DNA from 3 places in the Paraliobacillus zengyii genome. Region 3 is predicted to be linked to each of the others. Evidence: riboswitches for the same ligand, from Rfam matches in the RefSeq annotation. Region 3 holds a riboswitch; each other region holds the start of a gene.
The links. Region 3 has a riboswitch for S-adenosylmethionine ahead of DM447_RS02005 (methionine ABC transporter ATP-binding protein). Riboswitches for the same ligand answer to the same signal wherever they lie in the genome.
Positions count from the first base shown of each region.

Region 1: another riboswitch for S-adenosylmethionine. It lies ahead of DM447_RS15040 (bifunctional homocysteine S-methyltransferase/methylenetetrahydrofolate reductase); the one in region 3 lies ahead of DM447_RS02005 (methionine ABC transporter ATP-binding protein).
Region 2: another riboswitch for S-adenosylmethionine. It lies ahead of DM447_RS17265 (PLP-dependent aspartate aminotransferase family protein); the one in region 3 lies ahead of DM447_RS02005 (methionine ABC transporter ATP-binding protein).

Region 1 covers NZ_CP029797.1:2,991,972-2,995,173, forward strand. Annotated here, with positions in the region: gene DM447_RS15030 (MotA/TolQ/ExbB proton channel family protein) at 1-36, shown strand, start outside; gene DM447_RS15035 (OmpA family protein) at 29-724, shown strand; SAM riboswitch class I at 889-995, shown strand; gene DM447_RS15040 (bifunctional homocysteine S-methyltransferase/methylenetetrahydrofolate reductase) at 1,135-2,979, shown strand; gene metE (5-methyltetrahydropteroyltriglutamate--homocysteine S-methyltransferase) at 3,004-3,202, shown strand, end outside.
Region 2 covers NZ_CP029797.1:3,522,481-3,525,682, forward strand. Annotated here, with positions in the region: gene DM447_RS17260 (alpha/beta hydrolase) at 1-946, shown strand, start outside; SAM riboswitch class I at 1,033-1,133, shown strand; SAM riboswitch class I at 1,204-1,308, shown strand; gene DM447_RS17265 (PLP-dependent aspartate aminotransferase family protein) at 1,377-3,173, shown strand.
Region 3 covers NZ_CP029797.1:383,279-386,480, forward strand. Annotated here, with positions in the region: gene DM447_RS01995 (carbon-nitrogen family hydrolase) at 1-121, opposite strand, end outside; gene DM447_RS02000 (pyridoxal phosphate-dependent aminotransferase) at 289-1,476, shown strand; SAM riboswitch class I at 1,552-1,658, shown strand; gene DM447_RS02005 (methionine ABC transporter ATP-binding protein) at 1,766-2,779, shown strand; gene DM447_RS02010 (methionine ABC transporter permease) at 2,769-3,202, shown strand, end outside.

The DNA of each region.
Region 1 (3,202 bases), 1.1 Mb from region 3:
ACAAGGCGTACGGGTGGTCTAAATCAACATGATTAATAAATATCAACGGTTGTTTAAGGACGAGCAGGAAGAGAATCATTTTTGGCCATCTTTCACTGATTTATTAACATCGATCTTACTGTGTTTTGTATTAATCTTTATTTCAATGATGGTTATTAAGTCCATTCAAATTGAAGAAATGAAAGAAACAATTGATCAAATTATGGGAGTACGCTCAGAACTTGTAAAGGACTTAAATGCAGAATTTCAAGATTCTACTTTAGGCATCGAGGTAGATGAGAAAACAGGTGCAATTATCTTTGACACAGAAATTTTATTTGAGTATGATGGTGCAGAATTAAAGGATGACTCCTTTCAATTTTTAGATGAGTTTGTTCCAAAGTATTTAGACGTCTTATTAGCAAGTGGCTATGAAGAATATATCTCAGAAATTATTATTGAAGGTCATGCTGATCGCACAGATGGCTATTTATATAATCTAAAGCTATCCCAAGATAGAGCATATAGTGTAGCAGAATATATACTAGGGGATGAATTCCCATATAAAAACATTCAAGATCACTTGCAGGAAAAATTAACGGTAAATGGTAAATCATTCTCAGACGGTCGCACCGATGAAAATGGTGACTACAGTCCAGAAGCTTCACGCCGAGTTGAATTCAAGTTCCGCTTAAAAGACGAAGAAATATTGGATAAAACAATGGAAATACTAGAAGGAAATTAAAAATAAGTATTCTTGAAGTGGCTTTCCTTTCCAAATTCTATAATTTTAAAAAAATAAACAATATTAGTTAGTAAATAAATTGTTTGAATTTTTACATTATAGTAGTTGACATTATTTAGAATGTAACTTACTATAACAGGGAACATAAAACTAAATAGTTAGTCTTCTTATCAAGAGAGGTGGAGGGAACGGCCCTATGATACCTCGGCAGCTTACTTTTATATAAAAGTACTGTGCCAATTCCGTCAAACGTATGTTTGAAAGATGAGAAGAGTTAGGCTGTCGTTATATAAACCACTATAATACTGCCCCTCTTCTTAATGGAAGGGGGGTTTTTTGTTGCGTATAAAGTAAAAATTAACTTTAGTTAGTTGCAACTGGATAAAGTAAAAACAAGGGGGTTTGATCGATTGGATTTATTAACCACACTGAAGGAAAAGATTCTAATTGCTGATGGTGCTATGGGTACCTTGCTTTACTCACATGGTGTTGATCGTTGTTTTGAAGAATTAAATGTAACCCATCCTGAAGAAATTTTCCATACACATAGGGCGTATGTAGAAGCAGGGGCTAATGTTATTCAAACAAATACGTACAGTGCAAATTATATTAAATTGGCACGTTATGGCTTGGAGGATAAGGTAAAAGAAATCAACACGCAAGCAGTAAAAATAGCTAAACGAGCAGCAAATAAGGATACATTTGTTGTTGGAACAATCGGTGGTATTCGTGGAAGTCAAAAAAAACTTGGCACTATAGAGGAAATCAAGCGAATTTTTCGCGAACAACTTTATTGTCTCTTATTAGAAGGTGTAGACGGGCTCCTTTTAGAAACGTATTATAGCCTAGAAGAATTAACAACCGTGTTAGCAATTGCTAGAGAAGCAACTAATCTACCGATTATTACAAATATTTCGATGCATGAAATTGGATTATTAGAGAATGGTACACCTTTAAATGATGCATTAACACAATTGGACGATGCTGGTGCAGATATCGTTGGCGTCAATTGCCGATTAGGTCCACACTACATGATTGAATCTTTAAAAACAGTGGCCTTACCGAAGACAGCTTACCTTTCCGCTTATCCTAATGCGAGTTTACCAGCATACAGTGATGGAAAGTTAATCTATAACAATAACCCAGACTATTTTGAACAATGTGCTAGAGAATTTCGTAATCAAGGTGTGCGGTTATTTGGTGGTTGTTGTGGTACCACTCCTGAACATATTGTAGCCCTTAAAAAAGGTGTCGAAGGTTTCACTCCCTTATTGGAAAAGACGGACGTTAAGCACCCTCCAATAATAGAAGTACAGGAGCCTGCTGCTCGAAAAAAGTTAGATCTAGCTCAAATTGTGACACAGAGACATTCTATTATTGTTGAATTAGATCCACCAAGGAATTTACAAACGAAAGAATATCTAAAAGGTGTGCAAGCATTAAAAGACGTTGGTGTTGACGCCATTACACTTGCTGATAATTCTTTAGCCACACCACGAATTAGCAATCTAGCAATGGCCACACTAATGAAACAACAAAGAATAGCCATCACGCCTCTTCTTCACTTAACTTGTCGTGACCGTAATTTAATCGGACTACAGTCTCATTTAATGGGATTACACACACTTGGTATCCATGAAATTTTAGCTATTACTGGTGATCCTACTAAGATAGGCGGTTTTCCAGGTGCATCGTCGGTATTTGACGCTACATCTTTTGAATTGATTAAGCTAATCAAACAATGTAATGAAGGTATCTCATTTTCAGGTAAGTCATTAAAAGAAAAAACATCCTTTCGTATCGCAGCAGCTTTTAACCCCAATGTTCATCACCTTGATAAAGCAGTACGTAGGCTAGAGAAAAAAATTGATTGTGGAGCAGATTATTTTTTGACCCAACCAATTTATCAACCCGAACAAATTGAGTCGCTAAAACAAGCAACTAAACATATTAAACAACCAATCTATATTGGTATTATGCCACTCACATCCTCACGAAATGCAGAATTCCTACATCATGAAGTACCAGGTATGAAACTAACAGATGACGTCCGTCAACGAATGAAGGCGACAGGTGATAATAGAATACTGGCAGAACAAGAAGGTATGTCAGTAGCAAAAGAATTAATCGATGTTGCTTTTGAACATTTTAATGGCATCTATTTAGTAACACCATTTATGCGCTATGACATCACAGTTAAACTTTCCAGTTATATCAAACAAAAGGTTGAAAATGCGCAAGAAATAATTTTATAAGACTATTTTAATGGAGGTTTATACATGACAAAAATAATTAGTTCCAATCTAGGTTATCCACGAATCGGTGAAAAAAGAGAATGGAAACAAGCACTCGAGCAATTTTGGGAAGGGAAAATTCAAGAAACAGAATTACTTTTAATAACGAAAGTGATAAGACTAAATAACCTTAAAAAGCAACAAGAGAAAGGCATTGATCTTATTCCAGTTGGTGACTTTTCTT
Region 2 (3,202 bases), 590 kb from region 3:
GATGGAAAATGACTTTTCAAACACATTAAATGAAGCGGATCAAAATTCATTAACTGATAGTATGACAGATACTTTTTTAGACGTACCTTTTTCATTACCGGCTTACTTTTTCGGATTATCAACTGAAAACTATAATCTTGAACAAGACACTTTATTCTACTCAGGAACAGAGGGTGTGGATGAAGGAATTGAATTACACTTCGATGCTTATCTACCGACATCAAATCCAGCCCAATTGCCTGGAAATAGCTCTGTTTTAATTCGAATTCATGGTGGCGGTTGGACAATTGGTGACAAAGGATCATCTAACAATGCAGCAGTTAATAAGTACTTCGCAAGTCAAGGCTATGTAGTATTTGATATTCAGTACGGATTAAGTAGTGAGGATAAATTTGTTGAATTTGCACCAGTCCCCGAAAATATCGTTGCTGACTTCTCTCTTGATGATATGGTCCGTCACATCGGTCTTTTTACTAATTATTTAGTTGAAAACAATGATGATTATAATGCGAATTTAGACTCCGTTTTTATCTCTGGGGCATCTGCAGGTGGACAATTAGCAAATGCAGCTGGTTTAGGCCTTACAAGTGAGAATTATCAAGATGTTTTAAACCCTGAACTTGATGTAAATGGTATTATCCCGATTTATCCTGCCAATGGATTAGCTAAAAATATTGGAATAGCCGGTTCTGATTCGTTTATGGATACATCTCTCCTAGTTAAAGAAGATAGTCCGCCGGCACTCATATTCCAAGGAGACGCAGATGGCATTGTTGACGCATCTATTTCTCGTGATTTCTATGAAGCGTATCGAGAGAATGGAAATGAGCAAGCTACTTTACTAATGATGCCTTATGCCGGACATAATGGGGACTATTATTTTGCTAGTTACTACAATCAAGCTTTTATTTACTATATGGAACGGTTTATGTATGTAAACAAATAATATCTTTTTATAAAGAATATTCAAATAAATTTAAAAAACCCACTAGACACATAAGATATCTGTGGTATACTCTATTTAACATTAAACATTTATAAAGAGTGGACGAAAGATCTGGCTTAACGACTCCACGGCAACCTGCTCAGCAAGGTGCCCCTACCAGCAAAGCATAAGCTTTGGATGATGAAGTAATTCGCGGATTAAAACCCTCTTTCATCGTCAGTTGAAAGAGGGTTTTTCTTGCAAATAAAACAAAATAACTCTTATCAAGAGTGGTAGAGGGACTGGCCCGATGACACCCAGCAACCATTAAGTTACTACTTAAAAGGTGCTAATTCCAGCAGATTCATTCTGATAGATAAGAAGAGCATGCATTTACCGCCCTCTTCTTAAAGAAGAGGGCTTTTTTATAACATTACAGGAGGGTTTTACTATGACAAAAGAAAAAAACACAACGTATGACATCGAAACTTTAGCATTACACGGCGGGCAAGCTCCCGATCCAACAACTGGTTCACGTGCAGTACCAATCTATCAAACTACTTCTTATGTATTTCATGACTCTGAACACGCAGAACGATTATTTTCGCTTGATGAACCAGGTAACATTTATTCAAGAATTGGCAATCCCACTGTTGAAGTTTTCGAAAAACGGTTAGCTCTATTAGAAGATGGTGTAGCTGCTGTTGCGACTTCTTCTGGTATGTCTGCCATTACGTTATCTATTTTAAATGTAGCCAGTGCGGGAGATGAAATTGTAGCAGCGATTAACTTATACGGTGGAACATATAATCTTTTTGCTATAACGTTACCTCGATACGGAATCAATGTAAAATTTGTTGATCCAAGTAATCCAGATAATTTTAAAGATGCAATTACTGATAAAACAAAAGCAGTTTTCGGTGAAATTATCGGTAACCCTAACTTACATGTTTTGGATGTAGAGAAAGTAGCTGAAATCTCACATGAGGCTGGTGTACCATTAATTATCGATAATACCTTTGCCACGCCGTATGTGTGTAAACCTATTTTACTCGGTGCCGATATTGTCGTACACTCTGCTACCAAATGGATAGGCGGACATGGTACTACAATCGGTGGAATTATCATTGATGGTGGTCGATTTAACTGGAATTCAGAAAAATTCCCAACTTTCACAGAGCCTGATCCAAGCTATAACGGTATTCGCTATGCAACAGATTTCGGCACTTTAGCATTTAGTACGAAAGTCCGTGTGCAATTGTTACGTGATTTTGGTGCATCATTGAGTCCATATAATGCTTTCCAACTTATCCAAGGATTAGAAACTTTACATCTACGTGTACAGCGCCATAATGAAAATGCAATTAAACTAGCCAACTATTTAGATAACCATCCAGCAGTTGATTGGGTTGATTATCCTGGGCTTGAAAGTCACAGTTCACATGCCTTAGCAAAGGATATTCTAAATAATGGTTTTGGTTCCATTCTCGTATTTGGTATTAAAGGTGGCCGAGATGCAGGAAGAAAATTGATTGATAATGTCTCGCTCTGGTCACACGTAGCCAATGTTGGAGATGCTAAATCATTAATAATTCACCCAGCTTCGACAACACATCAACAATTATCAAAAGAGAAGTTAATTGAAACTGGTGTTAAAGAAGAATTGGTAAGATTATCTGTAGGTCTTGAATCGCTTGATGATATTATCCATGATCTAAATCAAGCATTAGTTAAGGCAACAGGTATTGGCAAAGGCGAAACAAATGACATTGTCATCAACGATGAAGGAATCATTAAATGGGCGTTAAACTCCCCTTACGAACGATTTGAAATAGATGGCGTTGAAAAAACAAGACAAAAGACGTTAGCCATTGTTGGATTAAGCGGTAAAGAAGCAAGACCAAGTTACCGTCTAGCAAGAAAAATGCAACGTCTCGGTTATAAAATCATTCCAGTTAACCCACGTGAAACAGAAATATTGGGTGAAAAAGCTTATCCAGATTTAAAGAGTATCCCTGAAGCGATTGACATTGTTCAAGTATTCAGAAGTCCAGAAGCAGCAATTGGCGTTGCAAAAGAAGCAATTGAAGTCAAACCAAGAGTCTTCTGGTTGCAAGAAGGTGTGGTCTCACCAGAAGCTGCTGCAATTGCCAGCGAAGCAGGATTAGAAGTAATCCATAACAGATGTACGTATAAAGAGGCACAACGTTTACGCGGGTCAATTTCAACATATGCATGTGAAATTTAAATGAAACTATAATTGGCTTATAGAGATAA
Region 3 (3,202 bases):
GCACAATAACGTCAACTTTTTTTTCGTCTATTTCCTTGAAAAAGTTTCTAACATTTTTTTGATTTGCTTCTGGATCACCAAAAATTATATCTATTTGAAATAAAGCAATTGATAATGTCATTTGAATTATTCACTCCTAGTTATGAGTAGGGATTTTAACAGCTGTATTATCCCACCGAGCAATTATGCTGTCAATTCAATTATAAGTTAGTGCTTTACAAAAAGACAAATAATAGCTAAGATTAGAAATTAATATTTGATGGTTTAATTATGGGAGAGTGAATTTGTATGCAACACTTCGAACAATCGGAAACGCTGAAACGATTACCAAAACAATTTTTTGCAGGTTTAGTGCAAAAAGTGCAACATATGGTGAATCAAGGTTATGATGTGATAAATTTGGGACAGGGTAATCCAGATCTACCTACCCCTCAACATATAGTAGAAGAATTAAAAGTCGCAGTAGATAATTCGCAGTATCATAAATATTCGCCATTTCGAGGGCAAGAATTTTTTAAAGAGGCTATCGCAAGCTTTTATAAAAGAGAGTTTGATGTTGATATTGATCCATCAACAGAAGTTGCGATTCTCTTTGGAACAAAAGCAGGTTTAGTAGAAATAAGTCAATGCCTATTAAATCCAGGAGATATTGCTTTAATGCCCGATCCTGGTTATCCAGACTACATGTCCGGCATAGCTTTGGCCAATGCCAAGCCTGTATTTATGCCATTGCAAGAAGAAAATAACTTTCTGCCTGATTATGAAGCATTAAATCAAGATCAATTAGATCAAGCTAAATTAATGTTCTTGAACTATCCAAATAATCCTACGGCAGCAACAGCATCAGAAGAATTTTTTGATGAAACAATTGCGGTTGCCAAGAAACATGACATTTGTGTCTTGCACGACTTTGCTTATGGTGCAATAGGCTTTGATGGGGAAAAATCGCAAAGTTTCCTGCAGTCAGAAGGCGCGAAGGATGTTGGGATAGAAATGTATACACTTTCTAAAACATATAATATGGCTGGTTGGCGTGCTGGATTTGCAGTTGGCAACCCTTCTGTTATCGAAAGTTTAAATTTGATTCAAGACCACATGTTTATGAGTTTGTTTGGGGCTGTGCAACAAGCAGCAACAAAGGCATTGTTGGCTGATCAATCAGAAGTAGAAAAATTAGTCAGTATATATGAAGAACGTCGGAATGTAATAATTGAAAAATTAAATGAAATAGGCTGGCATGTAAAGGCGCCAAAAGGATCTTTTTTTGTTTGGTTAGCTGTACCAAGAGGTTTTACATCTGAGGAATTTGCTGATCTTTTATTAGAAAAAGCGCATGTAGCAGTTGCCCCAGGTAACGGTTTTGGTGAAATGGGTGAAGGCTACGTTAGAATTGGTTTGTTAGCGGAACCTGATCGTTTAAAAGAAGCCGCGGAAAGAATTGGTAAGTTAGAAGTGTTTCAAAATCACGATATATAACCCAGGTAATTACCGGTTGACAAATCATCAATCGACTATTAATATATAAGCTAACTTAATAATAATATGCATTATATCTTATCCAGAGTGACAGAGGGATCAGGCCCGTTGATGTCACAGCAACCTTCCAATAGGAGTGGTGCTACTTCCTGCAGAATGTTTTTCGTTCTGAAAGATAAGGGTTGACGTTTACACAATCAATTCAACTCTCTTTCGCGAAAACGAAAGGGAGTTTTTTTAGATCCTGGTAAGAAGCTGCATAAACGTTAGATAAAGAGAGGTGAGAAAGATGATTACGATAGAGCATGTTAGTAAAGTATTTAAGTCGAAAAAGAATAGTGTTATTGGTGTAGACGATGTTTCGATGCACGTTGAAAAAGGCGAAATATACGGCATTGTTGGGTATAGTGGTGCTGGAAAAAGTACCTTGTTGCGTTGTATTAATATTTTGGAACGTCCTTCCGCAGGAAAAATAATTATTGATGATGTTGATTTATTGCAATTATCGTCTTATGAATTACGGCGAGCTAGGCAATCGATTGGTATGATTTTTCAAGGTTTTTATCTCGCTTCAGCAAAGACAGTTTTTGAAAATGTTGCGTTTGCTTTAAAAGCAGCTGGAATACAAAAAGCGAAACGTAAAACAAGAGTATTAGAATTATTGGATCTTGTTGGTTTAGCGGATAAAGCAAATCAATATCCTGCACAATTAAGTGGTGGTCAAAAACAACGTGTAAGTATTGCGAGAGCTTTAGCGAATAATCCAAAGGTATTGCTATGTGACGAGGCAACTTCTGCTTTAGACCCTAGTACCACGAAATCGATTCTTGCATTGTTGAAGAAGATTAATAAAGAATTTGGTATTACAATTGTGTTGATCACACATGAGATGGAGGTTGTCAAGGAGATATGTCATAAATGTGCGGTTATGCAAGATGGTAGAATGATAGAACGCGGCTCCTCATATGAAATTTTCTCTAATCCTAAGGAAGCATTAACAAAACAATTTATTGATACCGTATTAAATTTTGAGTTGCCTCAAAAGCTCCTTGCAACGTGTCAAGGTACAATATTACAGCTTCAATTTAGGGGAGACTTAGCTAGCGATCCCGTTGTTTCCGATATGTTACAACGCTTTAAAGTTAGTGGTAATATTCTTCATGGAAAGGTCGAATATATTAATGAAACACCTTTAGGAATATTCATTATGGAACTGCTTGGGGATGCTGCAGAGGTTAAAGAAGCAATTACTTATTTGGAACAACGCTTAAAACAGGTGGAGGTGATCCAACATGCTCGATAGGATTATTGAAATATTACCTGAATTAAATGTAGCTTTTCTTGAAACACTAACAATGGTTGGTATAGGATTGTTAGTCGCTATCATATTAGGATTACCTATTGGTATTTTATTATTTGTAACAGATCAAGGGCTCTTTTTAGAAAACCGCGTTATTAAAATAGTTTTAGGTATTGTCATTAACTTAATTCGATCAATACCGTTTATTATTTTACTCGTATTTCTATTTCCGTTTACCGATTGGTTACTTGGAAAAACAACAGGTCCATTTGCAGCTTCTGTCGCGTTATCCGTGGCCGCCATTCCGTTTTATGCGAGAATTGTCGAATCTGCAGCACGTGATATTGATAAAGGGGTGATCGAAGCTGCTATTGCAGTAGGTGCTTCACCTTGGTTAATTATTAAAGATATTATATTACCAGAAGT